DNA from 2 places in the Gottfriedia sp. S16(2024) genome. Region 2 is predicted to be linked to the other one. Evidence: a T-box and tRNA genes for the amino acid it is inferred to sense, from the RefSeq annotation. Region 2 holds a T-box; the other holds one or more tRNA genes.

Region 1 (15,569 bases), 2.9 Mb from region 2:
ATTCAATTGAGTCTATGACTGGTTATGACTATTTATCTTCGGTGCCTGCTAGCATTCAAAGTGCCATTGAAGCTAGCGTTGACAATGGTCCGACAAATTAAATCTTCATTTAATGATAAATAATAAGCAGATCGAGTATAAAGAAAAGGGAATGTGTTCCAAAAAACTTTTGGTACACATTCCCTTCTTTATTTAATAAACTGACCCTATTTATGATACGGCTCACCGTAACGTATCTAAATGAAATTTATTAGGATGTAAGAAATCACCAGTATACTTCTATTCCTACAATCGTTTCCTCACTATTAGGATGGATACTCTTGAATGAGGGCTGTTAAACGATATTCTTAACAAATTTTTCCGTAAAATGTCTCCCCCTCCACTGGTGGAATTTTCACATAAAAAGTTAAATTCTTCTATTCTGTCATCTTTTTTCATATCTAATCTTTCTGCTTCATCTTCGTAAATCATTAAATGGTTTTCTGGCAATATACTAGATTGTGGAAAATACAAAAAAATTAAGGTGTTTAAATTTTTAAATAGTTTTAACTATTAATTATTTATACATGATATTATGAAAATGAAAGGTGGTGATATTGTGGTATGGTTTATTGTAATTGTAATTGTAATAATTGGTATAATACTAAAAATGAATAGCACTTCTAGCCGTAACGAAGATAAACACTCTCCTGAAGAAATCATAGAAATTGCAGAATTCGAACTGAAATTTAGGTCAGAATTTGCAAAAAATAAAATGTTACTAAAGAGTGGTAAGATAACAGATAGACAATCAATGAAATGGTCAAAAAATTTATTGGAAGAACACAATGAAATTCAAAGAAAATACAATATAACAGAAGAAGAAATGTCTCAATACTATGAACTTGTATATTCTAAATCAAGCGTTTATCATAATTAAAATTATTTCAAATCCTTAGTAAAACTAGGGGTTTTTTTATCGTCCCTAAGTTCTGGACAAACGTGGTGTGCAAACTATAATATATCAAGTTTTCAATAATTGTTCTTCTTGATCGATTTCACCATTAATAATAGTTGTTTCTACTTTTAAATCTTTAATTTGGTTTGGGTTTGGGTTTGGACAAGCAAAATCCTACGGATAAAGAGAAAAGGGACTCATTGAAGTCCCTTTCTATTTTCCACTTATTTATGATATGGTTCATTCCTATTTATACGAAAAGCTCTATAGATCTGCTCCACCAAAATTAATTTCATTAATTGGTGAGGAAAAGTCATTTTTGAAAATGACAAAGTATCATCCGCTCTTTTCATTACAGCATCACTTAAACCTAACGAGCCACCTATTACAAAGACTACTTTACTGTTTCCATATGTAGCTAGTTGATCGAGTTTTTTTGCTAATGATTCTGAGGTATGTTCCTTCCCCTTAATTGCTAATGCAATAACATAAGCGTCGTCGGCTATTTTACTTAAAATTCTTTCGCCCTCTTTTTCTTTCACGATTAGCATGTCTGCATCACTTAAATTTTCTGGAGCCTTCTCATCCGCAACTTCGAGTATATCCATTTTTGCATAACTCGATAATCGTTTTATGTATTCATCGATCCCCATCTTTAAATACTTCTCTTTTAACTTTCCAACACTGATAATTGAGATATTCACACTATATCCTCACTTTACGAACAAGTTATACACAAAAGTTATCCACATACCCACAATTTCTATCCACATTTAGTGGGGGAATCTATGTTCGATACAATATATATGGCATCATTTTGACAATATTCACAGGTTGTGGATATATTATGCGTTTTTTCGACTTTATTCAACAGGGGTGTTTCACTATACTTATCCACAAAATCATCGAGAGCCCATTCTATATGCTCATCACAACTTAAAATTACTTTTTCCACTTATGCACAGCTCCTTTTTTTTAGCACAAAAAAAAGAGGAGAAAGTAAACTCTCCCCTAAAGTATGCGCTTTGTTTTATACATACACTATATCTGTTGGTTTTTGAGGGTCCGTGTCATGAATTTCAAATTGCATCCCAACTTCAAATCCTTTTCCCTCTAATGTTTGTGTAACAGACATTCTGGCAAGCTCTTTCATATTATTATCTTGGCTTAAATGCGCAAGATAAATACGTTTTGTTTTATCTCCAATTACATCAGACATTGCAAGTGCAGCATCCTCATTTGATACGTGACCAACATCGCTTAGTATACGACGTTTAATGCTCCATGGATATCTACCCATGCGTAGCATTTCAACATCATGGTTACTTTCAAAAATGTACATATCTGCGTTAGAAATGATTCCCTTCATTCGATCACTTACATAGCCTGTATCCGTAATTGTAACAAATTTTTTCTCGTTATGATGAAATACGTAAAACATTGGTTCAGCAGCGTCATGTGATACACCAAATGATTCAACTTCAATATCCCCAAACTGAATCGTCGTTTCCATGTTAAAAATGAACTTTTGCTCTGTTGGAATTTCTCCAATTAAATGGTTCATTGCTTTCCATGTTTTTTCATTCGCGTAAATTGGGATTTGATATCTTCTGGCAAGAACTCCAAGTCCTTTAATATGATCACTATGCTCATGCGTGACTAGAATGCCGGAAACTTCTTTTATATCCCTGTTGATATCTTTAAATAAAGACTCCATCGCTTTACCGCTCAGTCCTGTATCAACTAAAAGCTTAGTTTTCTCCGTCCCAACGTATAACGCATTTCCGGTACTTCCACTTGCAAGTACACTAAAATGCAGACTCATCGCTATTCACTCCATTGTTCTTTATCTATCTTAATTATTTGTCCCTCAATAGCATTTACAAAGTAATCCTGCTGTTCATTGACAACGATATGCCATGCTGGCGCTATGAATTTAACTCCATTCGATAACGGGATTACTGTATAATAGCCAAAGTTAACCTTTGTAATTCGATCACTAGGTTTTAATTCATCTTTAACAAATAAATTTTCAATGGCTTTAATTGCCGGTAACGCTTCTTGCACATTCTTTTTATCGATCATTTCCTTTAAGTTTTCTAAATATCTTTGGCGATACCCATAAATCTCATTCTTATCATTATACTTTATTTCAACTACTGAGCTTTCGATATTATAAATTAGGCGATCTTTATAGGTTTGACAGAAGTATATCGTTTTTGACGTTTGATCTATTTGACAATAACGATAGTTACCACCATTCCAAACATACTCCTTCACAAAGTTTTCTAAAAAGAGTATTTTATTTGTCTCTGCAATTGGAACTGGTTTTTTCAATTGACTTTGTAATACATCTTTGTAGATTTGTATATTCTGTCCTTTTCGATCAGCAAAATTTTTCTTCGAGAAATCCTTACTATTACCCGATATATAAGATTCCTTTAAAGAATTTTTAGGTAATGTCACATATGTGATATCATTTTCCTTTAATTGCTCCTCAATACTCGATTCCGCCATCGTATCAAACTGGTCGCTACTTCGCTTTTGATAATATTGAATCGCTAAAAATAAATCTAATACTAAGAAAGTTAAAATAAATATTGTTTTGATTCTACTCCAATCCAACAATATTCACCCCAGTTCTACTTAGCAAATCTTGATCAATCTTCTTATATGTGTCATCGTAATTTATAATCCAAACAGGTTTTAACTGGATTGCTCTATTATAGTACGGCTGATTGATTGTTGATTGATCTTGATCAAATATCGTCTCGTACCCTAAGCTAATATCCTTAATAAGGGATTTGTTAATAGACTTATTGTTGGATATGATCTCCATAATTTGAGGACCAGCCATTAACTCCATTTCACTTTCCTTCTTGTCCACCTGGATTCTAGTAAATTTATACAATGGACGTTTAAAGGTTTCTATATCGTCTACTCCCCAGCTCGTCGTAATTGTTGAATTATTATACACAGGTAAATTATTTACAAAAAGTCTAAATGAAACTTCATTATTTTCAGGTTTAACTCCAGACAAAATATATCCATCAGTCCAGCCACCATGAGCATTAATAAAATCAACGCTTCTTTGGACTAATAAATTAGGACTTTGATTATTATTGTTTTCAGGTGTTGTCGGGTTAACAAATGAAATCGCTCGATTTAATGGTGAAACTGACATTAATCTAGTACCGTCTGTGAATGTATCTCCTGAATCGGTACTTTCTTTTCGGACATTTGATGGATCACTAAATATAGCATCTTTTAATTTATCAACATCTATATCCGTCGTAAGGAACTCCATCGTTGTTAATTTGATTGGTTTTTTAGGTAAATAAATTATTTTACCTGAATCTAACTTATATCTTAAGCTTTCAGTAAAGCTTTCGTAATTGTCTCTTATCTTTTCAACTGATGCAATAATTGAAGAGTTATCAAATGTTGCTCCATAAAGAATATTTTGTGATTCATTTGAAAAGTAGATCCTTGCTGAAGAATCCTGTTTAGTAGATAAATTGATGATTATTCGATCAAATAAAACATTTTGTAATCGTTTTGCATCTAGATTAAGAACTTTACCTAATGTCTCTATTGGCACTTCAGTTGGAAAAATAATTTCTAGTTTATTTTTTCCTTTTGTTATTGATTGGTAGGCAACTTCAGATGTTCTATTTGTCAGGTTTTCAAAATTTGTGATTTCGGATTTCTGCAATGATCTATAAATTGGTGATATATTACTCTGTTTAGTTGTTTCATAATTTTTATTTGATTCATGAACAACTAGTAAATTCGGAATTACTATGTCCTTAAAGTCTCTTTTGGCACCAATTGAAACTTTTTGGACATAGTCTTGATTTTGAAGTACATCGTATGTTGGTTGATATGACCATAAGCTATATGAAAGTACTAAACTTACTATAACAAGAGTAGTTAATACAACTGATTTTATATGTTCTCTTCTCATTCCCACTCATCCTCTTGGTCATCAGCCACTGGAAGTGTGAAATAGACTGTTGTACCCTTTCCTTCTTCACTTTTAGCCCATATATGACCATCGTGCGCGTAAATCATTTCTTTTGCCAAAGCAAGCCCTAGGCCAGTTCCTCCAACTTGTCTTGATCTAGCTTTATCTACTCGATAGAAACGATCAAATATCTTTGATAGATTTTCTTTTGGAATTCCCATACCTTCATCAGTAATACTAACTAATATTTGATCTCTAGATTCTTTAATACGATAAGTTACAGTCCCACCCTCTGGTGAATACTTTAATGCATTTGAAATAATATTATCTAACACTTGTGTAATTTTATCTTCATCTATAAATACAAATCTTGTCTTACTTATAAATTCACGTTTGAACGAAACTTCTTGAGACTTACTCATTTCGTGTCGATCAATTATACGATTAAACAATTCTGTAAAGTTAACCCAATCTTTCATTAAACGATATTCAGTACTATCTAACTTAGATAATTGTAATAAGTCATTTACTAGCCTTATCATTCGTTCTGTTTCATCTTGAGTTACTTGTAAGAACTTAGGTGCGATTTCTTTATTCTCCCAAGCTCCATCTGACAATGCTTCCAAATAGCTTCTCATCGTTGTTAACGGTGTTCTTAATTCATGTGACACATTGGAAACAAAATCTCTACGTTCTTGCTCGATCTTTTCCTGTTCAGTTACATCATAAATTACAGCGATTAGACCATTAACTTTACCTGACTCTTTTTGTATAGTTGAAAAGCTAGCTCGTAGAATCATTGGTCTCTTATTATCGCTATAATCTAACATAATTGAATCTGGCTCATCGTATAAATCATCTAGAGTATTAATCTTTTCGATTCCCAATACCTCTAAAATAGATTTATTTAATACTGTTTCACGTGAAACATTTAGCATCGTTTCAGCTGGATCATTTAAGAGAATAATTTTCCCTCTACGGTCAGTTGCAATAACGCCATCTGACATATGCTCTAGTACTGATTGAAGCTTTCTTCTTTCTCCATCTGTTGAAGCTCTAGCTTGCTGTAAGTTACGTGATAGATTATTAAATGATATCGTTAATTCACCAATCTCATCTTCACTATAGGCCTTTAATTTGCGAGAGAAATTTCCTTTCGCCATTTCTTGGGCCTGTCTTCTTATTTCTGAGATTGGCTTCGTAATTGCTTTAGCCAATAATATCCCTAAAATGGATGTAATCGCGACTGCTATAAGTGTACCCGTTGAAAAAATACGGTTAATTAATTCCATTCTTTCATAAGTACTTTCCATTGAAGCACTCGTGTAAATCGCTGAAACAATTTCGTCACCTTCCATCACTGGGGTAACAATCGTTTTCATTCGATGACCGTTTTTAGGATCAATTAACACTTTTTCAGTTCTAGTACCTACTAAAAGTGCTCTTTTAACTAAAATATCAGTTGTCCTTTTTCCAACAATAGACCGATTACTAGAATCCGAAGTAGCAATGACTTCACTATTTTGGTTAATAACTCTTACATCTGATATCCCAATATTCTTTCCAAAGTCAGAAACTATTTTTTGAATATTAGCTTTCACCTCTGGATCGTCCAGAGTTTTCTTTTTTTCATACTCGATTTTTATATTATAAGCCAGTAGCTTAGCCCGTTCGTTTATCGCAACTGTAAAACTATTTACAAGTTGCTTTTCAAGTTCTCTCGAAAAATAAACGCTAATAATTTGCATAGCTACCAATATGAGTAAAATATAAACAAGTACAAATTTAAATACAATTGATTTAAATAAACCAACTTTATTGTAAGCTGCCATTAATCTTGCTCCGGATCACGCAGGTAATATCCTACTCCTCTTCTTGTTACAATGAAAAGTGGATAACTTGGATTGTCCTCAATTTTTTCACGAAGTCTTCGAATTGTTACATCAACAGTTCGTACATCTCCAAAATAATCATAGCCCCAAACAGTTTGAAGTAAATGTTCTCTCGTCATAACCTGTCCGATATGCTTCGCTAAATAATATAGTAATTCAAACTCGCGGTGAGTTAATTCGATCTTCTCGCCACGTTTTGTTACGATATAAGCGTTTGGATTGATAACAAGCGAACCAATAATAACTTCAACTGACTCCTCTTTTTCAGATGTAGCTCCAGTTTGATGTCTACGTAAATTTGCTTTTACTCTAGCAAGCAACTCACGTGTACTAAATGGTTTTGTTACGTAGTCATCTGCTCCCATTTCTAAACCTAGTACTTTATCTAATTCAGAATCTTTTGCTGTAATCATAATGATTGGCATTTCATGATTCTTTCTAATTTCTCTACAAACTTCTAAGCCATCTCTAATTGGCAACATAATATCTAATAAAACTAAATCAGGAAGAAACTCGTCTACTTTTTGTAATGCTTCCTCTCCATCATACGCGCAAACAATTTCAAAACCTTCTTTTTCTAAATTAAACTTCAATATATCAGCAATTGGTTTTTCATCATCGACTATTAATATTTTTTTATTCATTCCCCGCACTCCTTTTCTAGTCAGTTTTCGCTGCCATCAATTCTATACATATCTTTTGCAATTTAACATTAAATTAGGCAACAAATAAACTTTTCATAGCAATTTCGTTTTGTGGACTATCTCTCTAAATATAATACGACTACGATCATACGTGTTATTCTTTTTATCTATAAACACTAGATTTTTGAAAAAAACCTCTAGCTTGTTGCTAGAGGTCTACTCCACTTACTTCTATTTTAAATTAAGTAGGTTTTTTTGTAAAATCGAACTGTTTTATTCAAACTAGAATCTATTTTCTATAAGGTTGATATAAAATAAAAAACTACTGTATATACAGTAGTTTTTATGATGGCTCGGGACGGAATCGAACCGCCGACACGAGGATTTTCAGTCCTCTGCTCTACCGACTGAGCTACCGAGCCATTATATGGCGGTCCCGACCGGGATCGAACCGGCGATCTCCTGCGTGACAGGCAGGCATGTTAACCGCTACACCACGGGACCAAGATAAGTTTTTTAAAAAAGGATGACCCGTACGGGACTCGAACCCGTGTTACCGCCGTGAAAGGGCGGTGTCTTAACCGCTTGACCAACGGGCCACATTAATTTAAGAAAAGATGAGCCATGAAGGATTCGAACCTTCGACCCTCTGATTAAAAGTCAGATGCTCTACCTACTGAGCTAATGGCTCATAAAATGATTAACTTCATAAACTATGTACTAGTTATGACGACAAGACTTATCTTATCATACTTTCTAATAAGTTTGCAATAGTTTTTTTAAAAAAATAATAAAAGCCCCTAAGTTTTTATTTAAGGGCTTTTTATTATATTAAGCTCCGTAAACGTTACGTACGATATTTGTTTGGTTACGGTCTGGACCTACTGAGAATACAGATAATGGAATACCTACTAATTGAGACACACGTTCTACATAGTGTCTTGCATTAACTGGTAGTTCATTAAGCGTTTTTACTCCTGTAATATCTTCTGTCCAACCTGGAAGTTCTTCATAAACTGGCTCACATTCTGCAAGTTGTTTTAAGCTAGCAGGGAACTCAGTAATTGTTTCTCCACGGAATTTATAAGCAACGCAAATTTTAACAGTCTCTAGTCCTGTTAATACGTCAATTGAGTTAAGTGATAAATCAGTAATACCGCTAACGCGACGAGCGTGGCGAACTACTACACTATCAAACCAACCAACACGTCTTGGTCTTCCAGTAGTTGTACCGTACTCACGACCTACTTCACGAATTGTATTTCCAATTTCGTCGAAAAGCTCAGTTGGGAATGCACCTTCACCAACACGAGTAGTGTAAGCTTTACATACACCAACAACGTGATTAATTTTTGTTGGACCAACTCCAGATCCAATTGTTACTCCACCTGCAACTGGGTTAGAAGAAGTAACGAATGGGTATGTACCTTGGTCGATATCTAACATTACACCTTGTGCGCCTTCAAATAATACGCGCTTTCCACCATCAATTGCATCATTTAATACAACAGAAGTATCACACACATATTTTTTAATTTGTTGTCCGAACTCATAATATTCTTCAAAAATGTCATCAATATTTAATGAATTTGAATCATACATTTTTTCAAATAAATTATTTTTCTCTTCAAGATTACGTTTTAATTTTTCGTAAAACTCTTCTTTATCTAAAAGGTCTGCCATACGGATCCCCACACGTGCAGCTTTATCCATATAAGCTGGTCCAATACCTTTTTTAGTAGTACCAATCTTATTATCACCTTTACGCTCTTCTTCTAACTCATCTTGTTTTAAATGATAAGGTAAGATAACATGAGCACGGTTACTAATACGTAAGTTGTCAGTTGAAACACCTTTATCATGTAAGTATGCTAGCTCTTGAACTAAAGCTTTAGGATCTACAACCATACCATTTCCAACAACACAAATTTTATCTGAGAAGAAAATACCTGATGGAATTAAATGAAGTTTGTACTTTTCACCATTAAATACGATTGTATGACCTGCATTGTTACCACCTTGATATCTAGCAACTACTTCTGCCTGTTGTGATAAAAAGTCGGTAATTTTTCCTTTTCCTTCGTCTCCCCATTGAGAACCAACTACTACTACTGATGACAATGTACTGCACCTCCGATTAAAATACGCTATTTCCGAACTAAAACCAAAACTAGTATATCAAACTTACGGAATTTGTCAATAAATCTCTTTGAATAATTCTGTTCTAAGTTTTATTTGTTCGTAAATACAAACTAAAGAATTTGATAAAAATAGTTTGCCCTAACAAAAAAAAATAATCACATAGATTCACTATGTGATTATTTTTTAGATGATATTAGGCCCCTGGCGCTTGCTCATCAAACCTTCGTTCTAAGTTTACGAACTTGTTATATTCTTTTACGAATGCTAATGAAACAGTACCTACTGGACCATTCCTTTGTTTAGCAATAATGATTTCAATAATATTTTTATTCTCTGATTCTTTATCGTAGTAATCGTCTCGATATAAGAACGCAACGATATCCGCATCTTGCTCAATACTTCCTGATTCACGAATATCAGACATCATTGGACGTTTATCTTGTCTTGACTCTACGCTACGTGATAGCTGAGATAAGGCTATTAGAGGTACTTTTAATTCCCTCGCTAGTCCTTTAAGAGAACGTGAAATTTCCGATACTTCTTGTTGACGATTCTCTCCACTTTTGCCGTTACCTTGAATAAGCTGCAAGTAATCAATTAAGATCATTCCTAAGCCATGCTCTTGTTTCAGTCTTCTACACTTAGCACGTATGTCATTTACTCTAATACCAGGTGTATCATCGATATATATACCTGTACCAGCTAAGCTACTAGCAGCCATCGTAAGCTTATTCCAATCCTCTTGTTCAAGATTACCTGTACGTAGTGCCTGTGCGTTAATATTCCCTTCTGCACAAAGCATACGCATAACAAGCTGATCTGATCCCATCTCGAGACTGAAAATTGCTACGTTTTCATCTGTCTTAGTCGCTACGTTTTGTGCGATATTCAACGCAAAAGCTGTTTTACCTACTGAAGGACGGGCAGCTACTATAATTAAATCATTGGGCTGAAATCCCGCTGTCATACGATCTAAATCAGTAAATCCTGTTGGTACACCTGTGATTTCGCCACGTTGATTAAATAAAGTCTCAATTTTACTAAATGTAGTAAATACTACATCTTTAATACTTTGAAAACCAGAAACGTTTGTGCGCTGAGCTACTTTTAAGATACTTTTTTCAGCCTCGTTTAGTACAACATCCACTGGAGTATCTGGTGCATAGCTTTCCGTTACAATATTTGTAGCGGTTCTTATTAATCTTCTTAAAGTAGATTTTTCTTCAACGCTCTTCGCATAGTATTCAACGTTAGATGCCGTTGGTACTGAAGCCAGCAAATCATTTAAGTATGACACTCCTCCAACTTCTTCTAATACTCCTTGATTAGCTAGTTCAGAAGTTAGTGTGATAACATCTAAAGGCTCATTCCTTGAAGCAATCTTAAGCATTGCTTCAAATATTTTTTGATGGGCAGCTCGATAAAAGTCATCTGGTAAAAGCCGTTCTGAAGTTGATATTAGCGCCTCTGAATCTAACAGTATGGCTCCTAATACAGCCTGTTCAGCTTCTATATTCTGTGGTGGAGTACGATCATTTAGCAAATCACTCATTTCTAGTCCTCCAGATGCTTGTTTTTCTTATTGTTCCTTAACGTGTACTTTTAAAGTTGCACTAACTTCAGGATGCAATTTTACTTTAATATTTGTTACACCTAGACCTCTAATCGCATCATTCATTTCGAATTTACGCTTATCTAGTTTAATACCATGTACTTTTTGAAGCTCATCGGCAATTTGTTTGCTAGTGATTGATCCGAAAAGACGACCACCTTCACCCGATTTAGCTTTTAGTTCTACTGTTAGAGCTTCAATTGTTTCTTTTAGCTTTTTACAATTTTCTAATTCAATTTGTGCATCTTTTAATTCTTTATTTTTTTTCGCTTCAAGAGTTTTCATATTACCTGCTGTAGCTTCAATAGCATCTCCATTTTTGATTAGGAAACTTGCATAGCCATCTGCGATATTTTTAGTTTCTCCCTTTTTACCTTTTCCTTTTACATCTTTTAAGAAAATTACTTTCATTTGTTTGTTCTCCCTTCAATATATTCATCGATTATTCTCAATAAGTGTTGTTCAACTTCTCTAATTGAAGAAGATTCAACTTGTGCAGCAGCATTTGTTAAGTGACCGCCACCACCAAGCTCTTCCATTATTAATTGAACATTTATATTCCCTAATGAACGGCTGCTAATGCTAACAACATTGTCTGACCTTTTCGCAATGACAAAAGATGCAATAACATCTGTCATCGTTAATAACGTATCTGCGGCCTTTGCAATTAAAACTTGATCATAGCTTATATTATCTTTTCCAAAGCTAATCGCAAAGCCCTCTTTATACATATAGGCTTCCTCTATTAATTCTGCTTTGCGAATATATTCATTCATATCTTGTTTTAGTAAATTTTGAACGAGGATCGTATCAGCGCCATTCGAACGCAAGTATGATGCTGCATCAAAAGTTCGTGCCCCTGTTCGGAAAGTAAAACTCTTTGTATCAACAATAATTCCTGCAAGTAAGGCTGTTGCCTCAAGCATGCTTAATTTTATTTTCTTAGGTTGGTACTCCAATAACTCTGTTACTAATTCTGCTGTAGAGGAAGCGTACGGCTCCATATAAACGAGAATTGCATCCTTAATGAAGTCCTCTCCTCTTCGATGATGGTCTATCACAACAATTTTATCTGTCTCATCTAAAAGTGATTCTTCTTCAACCATTGTTGGTCTATGGGTATCTACTACGATTATTAATGTATCTTCAGAAATAAGTTCTTTTGCTTTTTCAGGTGAAATAAAACAAGACATAAATTGTTCATTTTTAGACATTTCCCTCATCAAACGATTAACACTTTTATCTACTTCATCTTTATCAATAACAACATAACCATCCACTTCATTATGCATAACCATTTTTAAGATTCCAACTGCTGAACCAAGAGCATCCATGTCAGGTAACTTATGACCCATTATCATAACATTGGTGCTACTCTTCATTAAATCTCTTAATGCATGCGAGATTACCCTCGCTCTAACCCTCGTTCTCTTTTCTACAGGGTTTGTTTTTCCACCAAAAAACTTTACTTTACCGTTAATGTTTTTAACAGTTACTTGATCTCCCCCGCGCCCTAATGCTAAATCTAAGCCAGATTGCGCTAGTTGACCAAGTTCGGTTAAATTTAAACTACCTACCCCGACGCCAACGCTTAGAGTAAGGGGTAAATTACGTTTTGTAGTTTCTTCTCTTACTTGGTCTAATATAGAAAACTTATTATTTTCTAATGCCGCCAGAATTCCTTCATTTAAAACTACACTATATCGATCAGATGAAACACGTTTCAAGAAAATACCATGGCTATTAGCCCAACTATTTAACATAGTAGTTACTGCACCATTTACACTAGAACGCTCCTGATCATCTAATCCCTGTGTCATTTCATCGTAATTATCTAATAAAATAATTCCGATTACTGTTCTTTGATCTTCGTATAACTTCTCTAATTGTGCCTGTTCTGTCACATCAAATAAATAAATGTATCGCTCTTCCCTTTTAATAACTACGCGATATGTTCTTTTACTTATATTCAATACATCTTCTTTTTTCTCTTTTTTCGAAATTAAAGCCATTAATCCTTCAGATAGATCATATATGTGTTTACCTATTAATGAACGATCATCTAAAATATTTAAAATATATTGATTGCCCCATTCAATATGGTACTCTCTATCATAAAGTAATACTCCAATTGGCATTTCTGTAATTGCTTCATTACTTAAATTTTTCACTCTCGACATAATTGATTCTATATACATATCTAAAACGTAGCGATACTTAATTTCTAACTTTACAACTAGAAATATAACGCATAAAAAGATAACGATAAATATTATCCCTATTTTAGGTTGAATATAGACCACAGTTCCGATCAAAAACACTGAAAGAGCAGTTAAAAGATAGACGGGTATAAGAAACATTTGTTTCTTATGAAAATCTTGCATATGTTCAACCCCTAAGCCAAATAAAATCTAACTTACATATTAAAGTTTATTCACTTTTGCACAACAAATTAGTATCAAATATGTTTTTAAGTTTAAATTTTTCTTCTATTAAAGATTCCAATTGAGATGATTCCAATTAGTAAAACAATATAAATTAATGGTTGAATGATAAAACTTGCGATTAATATAATAATTGGTACCGCTTTAGAAAACTGTTTTAAATAACTAAAATAAAAGATCGATGCATAACCTTGAACAAGCAGTAAAATTTGAAGTACATATGTTAAGTTAATTACTGCTGTACTAAGGAAACTACTTTGTTTCAAATTGAAGAACGAAAAAATCATTACAATTAAAAAGAACCACATGAATCCTACTGGGAGTCTAAACTCTCTAAATGGTTTAAATTTCGGTGTTTTATAACCTAATCTTTTTATTAATGGAAAAGTTACTAGTTGTGTTATAAAAGCAACGAAAAAACTACCCATTAACATTATAGAAGGAATTAATGTAGGGATTAATTTAATAGCACTTGAAAGCTCATCTAGTTTCTTTTCATTAGTGCCTGTACCTAAACTGGCACTAAGTTCCTTACTTTTTTCTACTCCTTCCAACATCATGTCAATACCATGTTTAACAAGGTCAGTATGAGAAACTGCTTTGAATAGTATATACGTAAGAACCATATGTATTAAATAAATAAAAGTACTTGTAAGTAAGATTTCTCCTTTACTTCGCTCATTTTTTAATAGATACCCAATTACTATACCAACTGTTGAGTACATTAAAGTAATGGGAAGTAAATTAAAAGAGGCAATAGGAATTGTTAAGCCAAGCGCCAAACAACAAAGTAAAAGTGATTCCTTAATCGAATATTTAATACTAATAATAATAAACGGCAGTGGCATAAGGAATGCCAAAATTAATGAGAGAAATGGTACATATAAAAATACTAATAGCAATACCGAGTAAATTGCTAGAAGCACTGCACCCTCAACTATAAATCGAGTCGATTTCAAAATAAAGCTCCTTTCAACTACCCCTACTTAATTCGCGATAAGCATACTATTACTTATTTTACCATAAAACTTATTTTTTCATAAATACAAAAAAAGTACAGCACGAGAATGCTGTACTTTTTATTACTTAGCTTATTCAGCCACGTATGGTAATAAAGCCATTTGACGAGAGCGTTTGATTGCAATCGTTAATTTACGTTGGTATTTCGCAGAAGTACCAGTTACACGACGAGGTAAAATTTTACCACGCTCAGAAACGAAACGTTTTAATAACTCAGTATCTTTGAAGTCGATTGTAGTGATGCCGTTTGAAGTAAAGTAACAAACTTTACGACGTTTAGCACGTCCACCTTTGCGTCCACCCATTGCCATTGTTATTTCCCTCCTCTACTTAAAATTAGTTTTTTAGTAATGTTAACCGTTCAACATTACACTGTTTTTATTATTAGAAAGGAAGATCGTCATCAGTAATATCAATCGTTTTGCTTGTCCCACCAAATGGATCATCATTAAAGCTAGGCTTTTGAGATGGTGCTTCGAAAGGATTTCCAGCGTTAAAACCTTGATTTTGTTGATTCATACCGAATGAACCACCTTGGTTACCTGATGCATTTCTTGGTTCTAAGAATTGAACAGAGTCAGCTACAACTTCAGTTACATATACTCTCTTACCATCTTGACCATCAAAACTTCTAGTTTGAATGCGACCCTCAACGCCAGCTAAGCTTCCTTTTTTCAAGAAGTTTGCTACGTTTTCAGCAGGCTTTCTCCAGATAACGCAGTTAATAAAATCCGCTTCTCTTTCACCTTGCTGATTTGAGTAGGTACGATTCACCGCTAGAGTAAATGTTGCTACGGCAACCCCACTTGGTGTATAACGTAAGTCCGGATCCTTTGTTAAGCGACCTACAAGTACAACACGATTGATCATCTGATTCCTACCTCCCTAAAGCATTTAAAAAATATTATTTT
Region 2 (15,569 bases):
AAAACGAGTAAAGGCCTAATTTATAATTATTTTAAAAGTAAGGAAGAACTTTATTTAACTTTAATGCAAGAAAGAACAGTTCAAACATTTGAAAAAATTAATCAACGTTTTCAAAACTTTAGTTCATCAAAAGATAAGTTAAAAGAGTTATTTCAAATGTATAGTGAAATTTCTTTAACAGAATTATGGCGAAATATGATTAGAGTGCATATGGAGTTTTGGATTAATTCAGCAAGGCATGAAAATCTACAAGCCATAATGATCGAAAGGTATAAAAATCAATATCGTTTATTTTTAAGTGAAATTATTAAACAAGGAATCGAATCTGGTGAATTTAAGAAAACAATCGATCCTGATATTATTTCTAGTTTGTTTTGGGCTAATATCGATGGAATTTGCTTACATTATTCAGTTGTAGAAGAAGATGAAATTTACAAAGCACAATTTAAAGCCGCCGAAGAAATGATTATGTCTTATATAGTCATTGAAAATTAAAATTTTGGGTAGAGAGGGTAAATACTTTTCTACCTAAAATTTAAATTCAGAAAATTTTTTATGTTAAAAATAATGCAAACAACATACACTAATCATAGAATAAAATAAACTTAATAGTCAGTTTTAATTGGAAAGGAGGAATTACGATGAATTCAGTCCAAATTAGAATTATTTGTTTGTCTATGTATTAATAGGGGTGTAGTTTTTAATTTTGGTAGAATGAAGGGATTTTAATGGGAAAGAAAGTCTATTTTTTATATACAAAGGCGTTCTCGGATATAGGTAGTATGATGGAATTGGTTGTTATGAATGCGGTCATCTACTCGATGACGAAAAGTACATCATGGCTGGCAGCGGTTTTAGCCCTTCGCGTTTGTGGAGGGATTTTAACAAGTTTATTTTCTGGTGTAATTGCAGATCGATATAATCGAAGAAAGCTAATGATATTCAGCGATTTTACTAGAGGATTGAGTATACTACTTTTATGTATTTTCCCTTCACCTTTAATGTTTGCGATTGTAGCATTTATCATTGGCGCATTAGGAAGCTTTTTTTCAGTTAGTTTTAGTGCGGATTTACCCCAAATATTTGGAGAAGAAAATATTTTAAAAATAAATGCTTTTATTTCGCGACTTGCTGCAATTAGTATGGTTATTGGATTTTTAGGTTCAGCATTTTTATCAACCATTGTAGATTTTCGAGTAATCATTGGAATAGATGCTCTTTCCTATTTCTTATCTGCATATGTCCTAATCTTTTATAAATGGGAAAATACGGTTAAAAAAGGTGTTAACAATCAATGGAAACAATTATTTTATGATTTAAAAGAAGTAAAAACGTATGTGCTTATCAAACCTCTATTAGTATTTGTATTCATTATATTTCTATTTCAAACATTCTCAGCAAGCTCTCATAATGTCGGAGTACCAATATTAGCAGAAAAAATTAGCTCGGAACATGCAACATTTTATCAAGGGCTCATTTGGGGAACTTGGGGTATTGGCGGAATCCTTTCAACTTGGTTAATTCCGAAGGTCTCTTGGTTAAAACAACATTATCTATTTATGTATTACGGAACTTCAGTTTTAACATCAATCGGCTTCATTTTATTTTTATCGAATCACATTTTATGGGTAGTATTCTTCTTTGCATTTTTTACAGGCTTTTTTGATAATGCTGCAGGTACTTATTTTTCAACAATGATTCAAAAAACCGATAATTCCATAAGAGGTAGAATCTTCGGAGTCGCAAATTTGTTAAATAGGGTTGGTTTTACGATTGGTTTTGTAGCTGCATCACCATTATTATCATTTTTATCAATGCCACATCTTGTTTGGTTGTTTCATGGAAGTCTAATCATTATGATTTTATGTGTAACAAGCTACTTACTATTTAACAAAAAAATTACTTTTAACTATGATCAAAATCAACAAAATGAAAATGAACTCATCATTTCTAAATAAAAAAGGACGTGAATTTATGGAATCAAAATTGAAAAAAAGTATAGAAGTTGAAAAAATAAATTATTTCAGATGTAGCGAAGTAGACGTTGAATTAGCTTATCAAGCATTTTCAATCGGTTTTTCAGATTATATCGTTAAATTCAATTATTCTAAGGAGCAGTTTGTCAATTTGTTTTTTGGTCCAGAAGGTAACAAACCTGAGCATTCTTTCGTGGCAATTTATGAAAATGAAGCGGTAGGTGTGATTTTAGGCGGTATTAAAATGTATGAAACAATTAAAACAATGCGATGTGGAACTTTGGCTATTAGTCCAGATTATAGGGGATTAGGTGTTAGCCAAAAATTATTTGAACTGCATAAAGAAGAAGCAGAGAAAAACGGATGTAAACAACTATTCCTTGAAGTAATTGTTGGAAATGATCGAGCAATTAATTTTTATAAGAAACTAGGATATGAAAAGATTTATGACCTTTCTTATTTTTCTAAATCAGATTTAACAAGTTTACAAAAAATACAATTAGAATCTAGTACAGAAGTAAATAAAGTTGAATTTAATACTTTCAAAGAAACAATTACAAATTGGGATTTTCATATAAACTGGCAAAATGACATTGATTATTTAGAAAAACTAACTAATTTTAGTTATTATCTAGCAAGTGTTAACGATGAAAATGTAAGTGGTTTAGCAGTGAATGAAAATGGTAGAATAAGCATCCTGATCACTGATAAAGTTTACCGTAATCGAAAAATAGCAACTACCTTATTAAAATCTGCGGCTAATGAACTAAATTTAAAATCTTTCTCAACATCCATACCAAATAACAATAGCCTTGAAGGTTTCTTGCAAAAACTAGATTTTAAGAAAGAAAAAATTGCTCAATATGAAATGTACAAAATGATCTAGGATAAGAAGGAAAGAGTGACAGTACTCATCACTTGAGAATTTTGTACTTTTGCCTATATACATGACCTTGCTCCTAAATGAGCTAATCTCCGTACATTAGATAGTATGGAGGTGATATAGAATGTATGATTATCGTCAGCAAATTGAGCAACCATATTATCCATATTCCGGAGTACCGCAACAAGAGGATGAAAGGTTTTTCCCATTCTTTTTTCCGTTTTTATTTGGTGCAGCAGCATTTGGCCCATGGGGATGGGGAAGACCATGGGGTTGGGGACGTCCGTGGGGATGGGGAAGACCATGGGGGTTTCATCGTCCGTGGGGCTGGGGCCGTCCATGGGGTTGGGGAAGACCTTGGTAAATTAAAAAACTATTGAATTAGGTGTCTCATAAGTTATCGTACTTTTGAGACACTTTTTTGTTTTGAAAAATACTTTTCTGTAAAAATCAAAAAATATCCCACAAGGAAAATAATACCTTGTGGGAAGTCTTATTTTAGTATTAATTTTATGAAAAATGGAATAAGAATAGAGGCGAATATCGCACTAAGCGTCATTGCAATTGAACTTATTGCTTGTTCAATTTTACCATATTCTGATGCTTTGGCTGTACCTACTCCGTGCGATGCGATTCCATATGAAGCTCCAATCGCAACAGGGTGATCTATTTTAAGCTTTGATAGAATAAAAGGGCCAAACATCGATCCTGAAATACCAGCAACCATTACATAGACTACAGTTAAAGAAGGAATCCCACCAATAATTGAAGTAATCCCCATTGCTAAAGGAGTAGTAACTGATTTTGCTGCCAAAGAAAGCAGGATGATCTTTTTTAATCCGAGCCATAGTGAAAAGTATACACCTGAAAGTAGACCGACAACTGTTCCTGCAAATACACTAACTATTATTGAAAGACAATGTTTCTTTAATGTTGACCGATGCTCGTATAGTGGATAGGCAAAAGAAACAACAGCAGGGCCTAAAAGTAAATTAATCCATTTTCCTCCAAGCATATACGATTCATAAGTAATATGAAGATTTACAAGAATGATGATAATAACTGTAGTAGAGGTAACGATTGGAATCATTAACGAGTAAGTGAATTTAGCGTACATTTTTTTTGCAAGAATATAACATAAAATGGTTAAGAGGATAAATAGCAAACTTTTAATGTCCTTCATTCGTATCCCTCCCAATTAATAAATCATTTGTTTGTTTTTTATGGGCTCTCGAAGTAAGATACGAACTAATGCTTGCAGTAATAGTAAATACAACTGCTGTACTAATTAATACAATTATAATAGAAATTAAACCGTGAAAATTTAATATGGAAGAATAATTCATTATTCCTACAGTAGCTGGAATAAACAAAAGCGTTAAGTGTTTACTTAAAAAATTACTACCATTTCGAATCCATTTTTCGTTAAAGACTGGTATAAAAAGTAAGCAAAATAATAACGACATACCAATAATACTTCCCGGAATAATCAGATGAAATTGTTGCTGAATTATATTTCCAATAAAAAATAATAAGTAAAGAAAGCTTATTTGAACTATCAATTTTACAAAATTCATTTTCAACACCCTTTGATTCTTACTAACTAATAGACTATTAATCTTATTATTGTACAATAAATTATGGCGAAAATGTGAACTTTTCTCGTTATTATAAAAATGCATCTTTTTATAAAAAAGCTTATAATAGATTTATCATTAAATAGAGGAAGTTATATAATATGAAATCATTTGTAGCGTTTGATTTTGAAACGGCAAATTATAATCGACATAGCATTTGTGCTGCCGGTTTTGTATTTGTTGAAGAGGGAGTAATTGTTGACCAAGTTTACTCTTTAATTAATCCCGAAGAAGAATTTTATTCGATGAATATTTCTGTTCACGGAATTAGACCAAGAGATGTACAAGATGCACCTCTTTTCCCAGAATTTTATGAAACGATTAAAGATAAAATTGAAGGGAAAACATTAGTAGCACATAATCTACCATTTGATGGATATGCATTAAAAGATAATTTATCAAGATATGGTATACCTTCAGCTTTAAATAATTTACTATGTTCACTGCAGCTTGCAAAGAAGGTATTACCAAAACAATCCCGATATTCATTAGATACTTTATCAACTCAATTCGGTGTTTTATTAGACCATCATCACCATGCATTAGCGGATGCTGAAGCGTGTGCGAAAATATTTCTTCATTTAACGAATGAATATGAGATCTCATCATTTGAAGAGTTATATGAGAAAACTTCAATTTATCATGGGCAAATACACCAGTTTGATTATCGTTCATCATTAGTGAAACCGAAGAAAAGCAATAAAAAAACAAAAATAAAGACAGATTAGGATTGAATTCCTTTTCTGTCTTTTTTATTACTGCACTCTACGAAATAATATACAATTTTTAATAATATAAAACTAACCCTATATCCATCCTTAATTGGGAACAGAATTAGTTTTATTATTTTTTAAATACTAGAATAGGTAAAAGAAATCCCAACTGGTCGCTTATATTTACCACTGGATTCTTTTGTGTCATACCCAATCCAAGGATCATTTCAGACTTCAAATGAATATATTTTCAAATAGTCTTTAGCAGTGATACGATAAGTTTTACCTGATGGTACGTTTATTTCGTAAGAGTCAGAAATAGTATAGCTTTTTTTATATGTAATTCCTAATTCAGTAGCAATAGTTTTGATAGGTAAACCCGCAGTTCCAGAAACTTCAACATCCCGAGACTCAGAGATAGTCATTGTAGCTTTACTCTTACCTTTGTAAGTACTCATTCGTATGATTTCTCCATTACCGTAAGAAGTTCCTTTGCTTTTAACGTAAAGCCCATTTCCCCACATAGGTTTAATTACAATAGGAGCCACTTCCTGATCGAGATAGGCGTCAATTTGGTCTTCTTTAATAACAACTGTATAACCAAGGACATTTTCACCTTCTACTGGTTCGATAGCACCATTTTCGATTAAATCATTTAAAACTTCTTCGTTTGAAACATTAATTTGTAAGTCACCAATCTCTGTAACCCCAATTTCAACTCCAGGCTCTTCTTTTGAAACTATGACTTCGCTGCCAATTTCAAAAGTAACCTTATTTACCAATCCTTCATTAACTGACTTCAAAGCCTCTTCATCAGTAAATAACTCTTGTGCTGGGAGAGTTTCCGTTTTAATTGAAGTGTTATTTTCTTCAGCAGAAACCTGCTTATTTGTATTGTGTAAAAATGGAATGAAAATTGTTATCACAAGTGATAACGAGAGCAAAGTAACAAATAACTTTTTCATGTGTATGCCTCCAAAAAATTATTATGGTATTATTTACTATAATTAGAGTGTATAACAAATAAAAAAGTGGTAGGGTTTCTAAAAAAAAACTTCGCGTTTCAATATTGGAATGATCTACATAAAAGGTATTGTATTGTGAAGGAGAACTGCATAAAATACTTAATAGTAGGAAAACCGATTTAATCAAATGGATTGGTTATTCTATTAGTCTACTAGAGGACAGGTTAAATCGATTAGATAAAAATAAACAGGATTTGAGAACTCGAATAACTGAGATAGAGGCGAATGTGGATACACTTATCCAACAACTTTTTGAATCGTCAGAACAGGTCAAGAAGGTTATCTCAAGGAAGATTGAACAACTAGAAGACGAACGCAGTAAGCTTGAAACAGATTTACTTTCATATGACGTTGTGAAGATTAAAGCAGAGATTAGTAAACTAATTGAAACAATTAATCATATTAATAAATCGTCTAATCAGGAAGTATTTAGTATTGAAGATGTATTATCGTTTGTTGAATTTATCAAGATTGACAATGAGGATTTAGATATTGAATTCAACTTCGATAAATTACTACCTAAGCAAAACATCCGTTAAAGATGCATTGCTTGATATAATGGATAATTTTAAATCAGTATCGGATGAATATAAAAATATGATAGACAAGTTGTGATTTGTTATTGCTTTTTTAGTTGCCGTCATTAGTAAAACCGAAACCTAAACCTAAATTGGAGAAAAAAGTATGAAATTAATATCTTGGAATGTAAACGGAATAAGAGCATGTGTGCAAAAGGGATTTTTAGATTATTTTAATGAACAAAAAGCGGATCTATTTTGTATACAAGAAACGAAGTGCCAAGAAGATCAAATAACGTTGGAATTAGCGGGTTATTATCAATTTTGGCATTCTGCAGTACGAAAGGGTTATTCAGGTACTGCAATTTTTACGAAACATAAACCTTTAAATGTAAGTTTTGGATTTAACGGTAAAGAAGAAGATCAAGAAGGAAGGGTATTAACCTTAGAATTCGAGAAATTTTATATGGTAAATGTTTATACGCCTAATTCTCAGCGAGATTTAGCCAGATTACCAATAAGATTAAAATGGGAAGATGATTTTAAAAACTACTTAAATAAGCTCGATGAACAAAAACCTGTCATTTTATGCGGGGACTTAAATGTCGCACATAATGAAATCGATTTGGCAAATCCAAAATCAAATCGTACGAATTCTGGCTTTACGGAAGAAGAACGTGGTAAAATGACAGCAATATTAGAAAGTGGCTTTACTGACAGCTTTCGATTTTTAAATCCAACTAAAGAAGGTTCATATAGTTGGTGGTCTTATATGGCAAAAGTCCGTGAACGAAATATTGGATGGCGTATTGATTATTTTATTATTTCAAATAGACTTCAAAATGAGCTAATAAATTCAGAAATTCACTCCCACATTATGGGTAGTGACCATTGTCCCGTTGTTTTAACGATGGAAGATTCAATCATTTAAATATAGACAAAGTACAAAAATTTGATTTTCAGACTGATTGCAAGCGCTTGTCTTTCGAGGCGCGAAGCCTGGTGAGGAGCGGAGTTACACTTTGCGGTATTGAGCACCGCTTAACAGTAGAAGCAACGAAGAAAGCGAACGTTTGGCGGGCAGTCTGAAAGCTCTAAGGTTTTAGAGCTTTCTTTTTTTATATAGGCATTTAGTAAGTCAAAGAGAAGCAATTATGCGTAAACTAAAGTTAGGACAAAGTATAGATTGTTAATAAGACTACCTATTAGTAGAAAAGGAAGTGGATTCCTATTAGTATAAAATGGCTAGAATGGGCACAGAGAATCCAAGCAATTTCTCAAGCAGGATTGACCTTTACGAAAGATGTTTTTGATAAAGAAAGGTATGAAGAACTAAGACATATAAGTGCTGATATTTTAAATCATTATTCAGAATTACAAATTGAAGAAATCGAGGGATTGTTTCGTAATGAACGGGGGTATCCAACACCAAAGCTTGATGTTAGAGGTGTCGTATTTAAAAATGGCAAAATATTATTAGTAAAAGAAAAGCTAGAAAATAAATGGTCTTTACCAGGTGGTTTTTGTGACGTTGGATTATCAGCTTCGGAAAATGTAGTTAAAGAAATTTATGAAGAATCAGGCTATGAGGTTAAAGTGAAGAAACTACTAGCAGTTTTAGACATGACAAAGCATGACCATCCACCACATTCATATCACTACTACAAATTATTTATACAATGTGAAATTGTTGGGGGTAATGCCTCTACTGGAACAGAAACAAGTGATATTGGTTTCTTTGATCAAGAGTACTTACCAGACCTTTCCCTCAATCGAAATACTGCTGCTCAATTAGAATTAATGTTTGAATATTATCAAAATCCTAAAAAAGAAACATGTTTTGATTAAAGATCAATTAAAAAGAAAATATAAAAGATATTAAATAAATCATTTCAGAGTTGCGATCGCAGCTCGATTTTGTTTTAAAGGGTACTAAGTTTATAAAATTGAATTGAAGTTATGAAAAATATACATATTTAGAATTAATGATTAAAATAGAAGGAAATTAATAAATCAATTTTAAAGGAGAAATGATTTGAAAACAAATTCTATGAATTATGTAAAATTCGAAAATGAATTAACAAAAGAACGCATTTCTACTTGCCTTATTTATCAAAATGGAGAAATTAAATATCATTTTTATAAAAATTTAAAAAGCGAAACAAAATTATTCAAAATTAATTCCGTTACGAAAAGTGTTTTATCGATGTTAATAGGAATTGCAATAGATAAAGGATTTATAGAAAGTGTAGATGTACCAATTTCTAAATACTTTCCAAATATCGAAGAGAAAAAACGAGAAATTACGATCGAACATTTGCTAACAATGACACCTGGATATGATTGGCAAGAGTGGGGCGAATGGGGTGGGCGTCCATTTCCAATGATTAATAGTAAAGACTGGATACAATATGTACTTGAAAAAGAAATGGTTAATAATCCAGGTGAAAAAATGATTTATGATTCTGGAGCATCACAAGTATTAAGTGCAATTATTCAGTTGGTAACAAATGAAAAACTATCTTCTTTCGCAAAAAGTATGTTATTTGATCCGTTAGGAATAAAAGAGTTTATTTGGCATGAAGATTCAAAAGGAATAAATATTGGTGGATTTGGTTTAAGTTTAACGACAGATGATCTACTAAAGCTTGGGATTTTAATGATGCAAAAAGGAAAATGGAATAATAGACAGATTATTTCAAGTGAGTGGATTGAAAAATCAACAAAAGCGAAGTACCATACATATCCGCATGTTGGTTCATATGCATACCATTGGTGGGTGCTTGAAAATAAAGAGTTAATGGAACTTGATTCAACGATTTATTTTGCCATGGGTTATGGAGGGCAATTTATCATTATTTCGCCAAAAAATCAATTAGTAGCAGTTTTTACAAGTGCAAAATATATTAATACTTCTACCCCATTAAAAATCATTCAAAAATACCTTCCTTTAATATTAACAAATGAATAGGGCCGAAAAGATCAAACCTTTATCCTGTAATTTCTATTCTCTAAATTTTGTATGTTTTTTTAATTTGAGAATAGGAATTTACAGAAAAATGTCGAATTAAGTAATAGAAAATATAAATAACAACTTGATAATAGCTCCAAGAAGGGATGAAGATTGATGTTTTTGGTGACAGAAGACTTCAAAACGTTTATTAGGAAATATCCAATCACAACTATTATGGTTGGTTTATGTACTATATTAGCGATCATTACGACATTTTTAGGTGGATATACAATCGAAAATATCATCAATTTAGGTGGGTATGAGCACGAACTAGTAAAACAAGGTGAAATATGGAGACTTTTTACTTATGCATTTATGCACGGAAGCTACGCTCATTTTTTTATGAATATGACCTTTATGATTATTTTAGGAAGACCATTAGAAAGAGCGTTAGGTTCAGTTAAATTTTTACTATTTTATTTATTATCGGTTATTCTTACAGGCCTTATTATTAATTTTAACTATACACCTAATACAGTTGAGACAGGTGCATCAGGTGTTGGCTATGCTTTTTTAGGAATGTATTTGTTTATTACATTATTTAGAAAAAAGATGCTCTTTTCAGATGATCGTAAGTTTGTCATAACATTTTTAGGAATTGGATTACTATCTTCGTTAATTATCCCGTCGACAAGTTTGACTGGTCACCTGGCAGGTATGATTATCGGTTTTATGATAACTCCTCTTTTATTAAAAAAAGGTGCTAGGTTTCAAAACTCCGTTAATGTTTAGAGTACATATAAGAGAAAAAAATAATTTTGTTATAACGATATAATATTTTCAAAACAAACCTAGTTCAAATTGGACTAGGGTTGTTTTGGTTATCTTTCGGTTGAGAATGAACGTTAGTTATACTTAATTTCCATTTTTTTGACGTTGAGATTGTCTGGGTTCCAAAATAAAAAGTGCAAATTCCACCAAGTTACAAAGATTAACCACATATGTATAATTAATAAAAATACTTCAAAATCATCAGCCAATACAAAGGGAATAGAGATGAAGAATTTATATTTTTTTATAGCAGTAGTAGTAATCTTATTAATTGTATTTAGCTTGATCTATACTTTTCGCATCATTAATGAAAGAAAGAAAAAATTAGAGTTAGTGAAACAAGAGTTTTAAATGACTAGTGGACGATATAATCTTACATATGAAAGAAGGGACAACTGAACAATATTTAGATTATATGTATCTGGACGGAAAATTTTAAAAGGATTCTCAAGTTGTAGAGGAACAGGAAGTTAGGGACTCTATCTATCAATTTTGGAAATCAGGGGCTTTTTCTTTATATAGTACTGAAATCCGAGTTGAATAAGTTTCTTAAAGGTTGTCTAATTAGACAACCTCATTTTTTAGTTCAAAAATCAAAATTTTAATTTAAAAATCATATAGATCGATAATTCGGTCAGCTGTTTGACGGTTTCTACATAATTTGTAGAGATCATTAAAAAATCGTTCAACTTCAACAGAAGTACTCGGAATTGGTATTTCTACTTGAAGTGAACCAAATACTTGTTTAAAATAAGCTTTTCGTTCAGCGTTTTTACCATCCCGTTTTAATGGATTGTATTTCCAAACTAAAAATAATTGACCATCTTGCTCACGAATTTCTCTTATTTCTGCAGCGGTTGTAGATTTATTTTCAACATATATGACTAAATAAAAATTTTCATTGCGATGCCAGTCGATTAATAGTAAATAATAGCTTTCTTCTTCTACTTTACTTAAGTGAAAGGCAAAAACAATAGGTTTACCGTTTGTCCATTGTTGAAAATTTTGTAACGTATTTAAAGTTGTTGGTATTTCCTCAATATTAAATAAAGAATTATTTGAAACCATCCAATTTTTAATCTGATTTGAAATACTGATTGCAATTTCTTTTTTCATCATTTACCTCAACTTATTAAGTCCTTTTTATTATCATATCATCAAAAAACAACTTAATAAAATTCTTCCTTGTAATAATCTACCATCTATAAGTTAAAGTTGAAATACTCATATTATTAATGATGATTTAACTAAGGAGGTTTTTATAATGGCAAGAGGTAAAAGCTTTAATCATAAGAAAAAAGGTCATGAACCAACTCATCCAAAAGGATCACTAGTCGCCCCTGAAGACCGTAAACATGAAGATCGAGAAGAAGATTATATTGTGACAGAAGAAGCATTTAAAAATCGCATTCAATAATAATTTATTAAAATGGGACTCAGATTGTATATACCTGAGTCCATTTTTATTTTTACTACCTTATAGATTAACCTTCGTTGAAGTTTAATAAGTTGATTAGTTGAATTTTATTCACTGCTTGAAACAACAATGGAATAGGTGGTCCACTTGTTCTATTTAAAACGAGCTGATAGATCATTGTGAAAAAAGTTTTTTGGTTTGCTTTCATCACTTTTTTGTCGTCATGATAACAAATCGAATATAATTCTGTCATTAATTCAGTTTGATCTTGGTGCTTGTTATTTAATAGATAGTCACATAAATTTTTCAACCAATATTGCTGTTCTTCAGTTAAAGAATGATAAAACTCAATAGCTTGTTTGTCGTTTACAATGATATTTTTTTGTGGATAGTAATTTTTAATCCAGTATTCAGCCATCTGACTAATTTTCTCTATTTCTTTTGCTGAGTAGTTTTCTCCATTATGAACAAATATGTCTTGTAATAGATCTACATTGTAATTAACGAGTGGTAGTATGCTAGCAACATGATTAAACTTTGGATGTTTTTTATTAATTATGCCAAAATGTGCAAATTCGACCGATTGACAAATATCTAGATCTTGTAAAGATTTGTCAATATAATTTGATTGATACCGTTCAAATTCTGAATAGTTTTTAATCACATCTTCATCTAGACCAATATTAAATGCTGCAGTTGGTTTATATTTAGCAAACATAAAGAGAATAACTTCTGGTAAATAGATTTCTAATAACTCAGCTGGGGTTATTAAATTTCCAGAGGAGCTAGACATTTTTTGATTTTGACCTTTTATTCCTATAAACTCATAAGGTGTATAATGAGGTGCGTCATAGTCAAATATGGCCTTAGCAATTTCTTTTGAAACATTGTAACTTCCTGTTTCAGATGAATGATCTCTTCCACCAGGTTCAAATACAACGTCTTCTTTCATCCATCTCATAGCCCAATCAATCTTCCAGTTTAGTTTAATATTGTTTGCAACTTCTACAGATAATTGATTTGAAAATCCACATTTACATTGATAATCTAAAATTTTTAGTTCCTCATTGTAGCGGGTAATTGTAGTATCATCTTTTTTGCAGCTTTCACAATATAGAGTAATCGGGTAAAAATCATTACGTTCTCGTTCATTTGGAACACTTGTTTTGAACTTAATTAAAATATCATAAATTTCTTTTCTTTTTTCAAGAGCGTGTATAATGTCAACATTGTATCTACCTGATTTGTATTCTTGACTTTGATAAATAAACTCAACTTCAATTCCTAGTTCAGATAAGGAATGTTCAAATTCCTTTTCAAAGTGTTCAGCGAATGTTGAGTGACAGCCAAATGGGTCAGGGATATTTGAATAGGCTTTACCAATAAAATGATGAAAAGTTGGATCGATATTATTCGGGACCTTCCTAAAACGATCAAAATCATCCCAAGAAAAGATAAATCTTGTTTTTTTACCTAAATTATTTAAAGCTTTTACAACAAAATAAGTTGTAATGATCTCACGAAAATTTCCAATATGAACAGACCCAGATGGGCTTATACCAGATGCACATACATAAGTTTCTTTATTTGGATATTTTTCAATTAATTGATTTGCGATTTTATATGCCCAATGCATGTTATCACCTCGAAATTATTTGTTTTTTAACCTTTTAATTACAAATAAAAAAACTCCCACCCCCAAGATTTAATCATCTTGAGGACGAGAGTTTGTTAACTTCGTGGTACCACCCCAGTTTATTGATATGTTACCATACCAACCTTATTTAGGTACGGCACGAATGCTTATACCCTATCTCTATAACGGGAGAACCCGTCGTACCATCTCTAAAGTGAACTTTAGTTCCATACGAAGCTCCAAGTCTTTTTTCATAAAGTTGATTATTACTCCTTTTTCAGCATTCAGGAGCTCTCTGTAAATAATTTTAGCTTTACTACTTTTCTCTTCATAGCTTTTAAATTTCGAAATATTAATTGTTATTATATTAATCAAAACAATATTAATTGTCAATTAAATCAAAAGTTGAATAAACTAATTTAAATACTGTTTGAATGGAGGTGCCAAATTGAGGGATATAGTTGATGATTTACCCCTAATCGGTGCTTATTTTTTATTATTTGGTACATCAACGGCGGCTGTTGGTATTTCAAGTACAAAAATCGTAAGTGAAAACTTTGGTAGAAGTTTATTCGCTAAAGGTAATGCAATCGAAGCATTTGGGAACTCCATTCAAGCTATTGGAAGAGAAAAATTATATAAGAGAGCAAAAGAAGAAAATGAAAATGAAAAAGAAATAGAATTTGAATTAATGATGATGATTGGTGCTTGGATTCAAGCAATTGGAAATGGTACAAATACATTTGCAACACATTTAGAAATTGAAGGAATGGAAAGAGAAGGTTTTAGATTAAACGCTCTCGGAGGTGTCATTCAATCAATTGGTGCTCAAATTGAAACAACTGCAGCATATAGCGAGGGGACGCAACTAGATAAAATTGAGGCATATGGCAATCAATTAATCGGTTTAGGCGCGTTAATAGACGGCATTGCAAATGCGGCATTACTACGTGATAAAATTATTTTAGGTGAAGATTTATTACTTGTTGGTAGCTGGGTGCAAGTATTCGGAGCAATTTTAATTATTTATGCACTGCGCAATAAAAGAAGCGAATATGAAAAAGAACAGTTAGAATATCGATATGGCTATTATCCAAATAAAAAGTTCGAATGGTAAATTACTAATTTTTTGTGAAGAATACGAAAAAAAGAAGGTATAAATTTGTTAATGGCAAATATTATTATTAAAATTAAATTAAAACATTTTGTTTTTTTTGTTAAGCATTTTGTGAGAAAATAGAGTTTATCAATTTAAATAGAATAAACCAATTTTTTGAAATAGAGGTATGATTAGATGAATTTAAAAATAATTACTGATAGTGCGGCAGATTTACCAAAAGATATTATTGAACAATATAATATTGATGTCATTCCATTACGAGTTTATTCAGAAGATGAAAAAGAATATTTTGATGGTTTAACATTGGATTCAAAGACGTTATTTAATGAAATGCGTAATGGAAAAGTATTTAAAACGTCTCTTCCTTCGTATGAGTATATTTATAATACTTTCGTTAAATATGCAAAGGAAAATATACCATGTATTTATATTGCTTTTTCTTCTGAACTTTCAGGTACATATCAATCAGCAGTAATGGTAAAAAATGAGTTTGACGAGGAATTTCCTGATTTTGATTTAGAGATATTTGATACAAAAAGTGCATCAATCGGACAAGGGCTAATAGCTGTTAATGCTGCAAAACTTGCGATGAATGGAGTTACAAAAGAAGAGGTTGTTAATAAGATAATACATAGCATTCAACATATTGAACATATTTTTACAGTAGATGACCTTCAATATTTGGTGCGTGGAGGTCGCTTGAGTAAAGTGGCTGGTTTTGTAGGCAATTTATTAAATATTAAACCTATATTACACGTTGAAGATGGAAAGTTAATTCCACTTGAAAAAATAAGAGGTTCTAAAAAATTGATAAAAAGAATTCTTGAAATTATGGAATCTCGTGGGACAAATTTATCAAC

The links. The T-box of region 2 lies ahead of lysS (lysine--tRNA ligase). A T-box ahead of a tRNA ligase gene usually reads a tRNA of that ligase, here a tRNA-Lys.
Region 1: it has a tRNA-Lys gene. The T-box ahead of lysS (lysine--tRNA ligase) is inferred to sense a tRNA for this amino acid. The anticodon was not compared.

The regions. Positions count from the first base shown of each region.
Region 1 covers NZ_JBFLUO010000001.1:1,262,201-1,277,769, reverse strand. The annotation lists gene AB1282_RS06135 (DNA/RNA non-specific endonuclease) at 1-101, shown strand, start outside; gene AB1282_RS06130 (hypothetical protein) at 599-919, shown strand; gene rlmH (23S rRNA (pseudouridine(1915)-N(3))-methyltransferase RlmH) at 1,162-1,641, opposite strand; gene AB1282_RS06120 (CxxH/CxxC protein) at 1,701-1,892, opposite strand; gene AB1282_RS06115 (MBL fold metallo-hydrolase) at 1,968-2,762, opposite strand; gene AB1282_RS06110 (two-component system regulatory protein YycI) at 2,765-3,562, opposite strand; gene AB1282_RS06105 (YycH family regulatory protein) at 3,549-4,904, opposite strand; gene walK (cell wall metabolism sensor histidine kinase WalK) at 4,901-6,736, opposite strand; gene yycF (response regulator YycF) at 6,736-7,440, opposite strand; tRNA gene AB1282_RS06090 (tRNA-Phe) at 7,790-7,862, opposite strand; tRNA gene AB1282_RS06085 (tRNA-Asp) at 7,869-7,944, opposite strand; tRNA gene AB1282_RS06080 (tRNA-Glu) at 7,968-8,039, opposite strand; tRNA gene AB1282_RS06075 (tRNA-Lys) at 8,059-8,131, opposite strand; gene AB1282_RS06070 (adenylosuccinate synthase) at 8,272-9,561, opposite strand; gene dnaB (replicative DNA helicase) at 9,776-11,134, opposite strand; gene rplI (50S ribosomal protein L9) at 11,162-11,605, opposite strand; gene AB1282_RS06055 (DHH family phosphoesterase) at 11,602-13,578, opposite strand; gene AB1282_RS06050 (YybS family protein) at 13,671-14,597, opposite strand; gene rpsR (30S ribosomal protein S18) at 14,730-14,963, opposite strand; gene ssb (single-stranded DNA-binding protein) at 15,043-15,528, opposite strand; gene rpsF (30S ribosomal protein S6) at 15,563-15,569, opposite strand, start outside.
Region 2 covers NZ_JBFLUO010000001.1:4,116,727-4,132,295, reverse strand. The annotation lists gene AB1282_RS19590 (TetR/AcrR family transcriptional regulator) at 1-495, shown strand, start outside; gene AB1282_RS19585 (MFS transporter) at 729-1,958, shown strand; gene AB1282_RS19580 (GNAT family N-acetyltransferase) at 1,975-2,862, shown strand; gene AB1282_RS19575 (hypothetical protein) at 2,984-3,223, shown strand; gene AB1282_RS19570 (LrgB family protein) at 3,353-4,042, opposite strand; gene AB1282_RS19565 (CidA/LrgA family protein) at 4,029-4,436, opposite strand; gene AB1282_RS19560 (3'-5' exonuclease) at 4,598-5,224, shown strand; gene AB1282_RS19555 (hypothetical protein) at 5,437-6,174, opposite strand; gene AB1282_RS19550 (hypothetical protein) at 6,462-6,773, shown strand; gene AB1282_RS19545 (exodeoxyribonuclease III) at 6,919-7,683, shown strand; gene AB1282_RS19540 (NUDIX hydrolase) at 7,983-8,600, shown strand; gene AB1282_RS19535 (serine hydrolase domain-containing protein) at 8,788-9,723, shown strand; gene AB1282_RS19530 (rhomboid family intramembrane serine protease) at 9,880-10,497, shown strand; gene AB1282_RS19525 (hypothetical protein) at 11,143-11,652, opposite strand; gene AB1282_RS19520 (hypothetical protein) at 11,801-11,953, shown strand; gene lysS (lysine--tRNA ligase) at 12,021-13,589, opposite strand; T-box leader at 13,667-13,930, opposite strand; gene AB1282_RS19510 (DUF6944 family repetitive protein) at 14,038-14,706, shown strand; gene AB1282_RS19505 (DegV family protein) at 14,884-15,569, shown strand, end outside.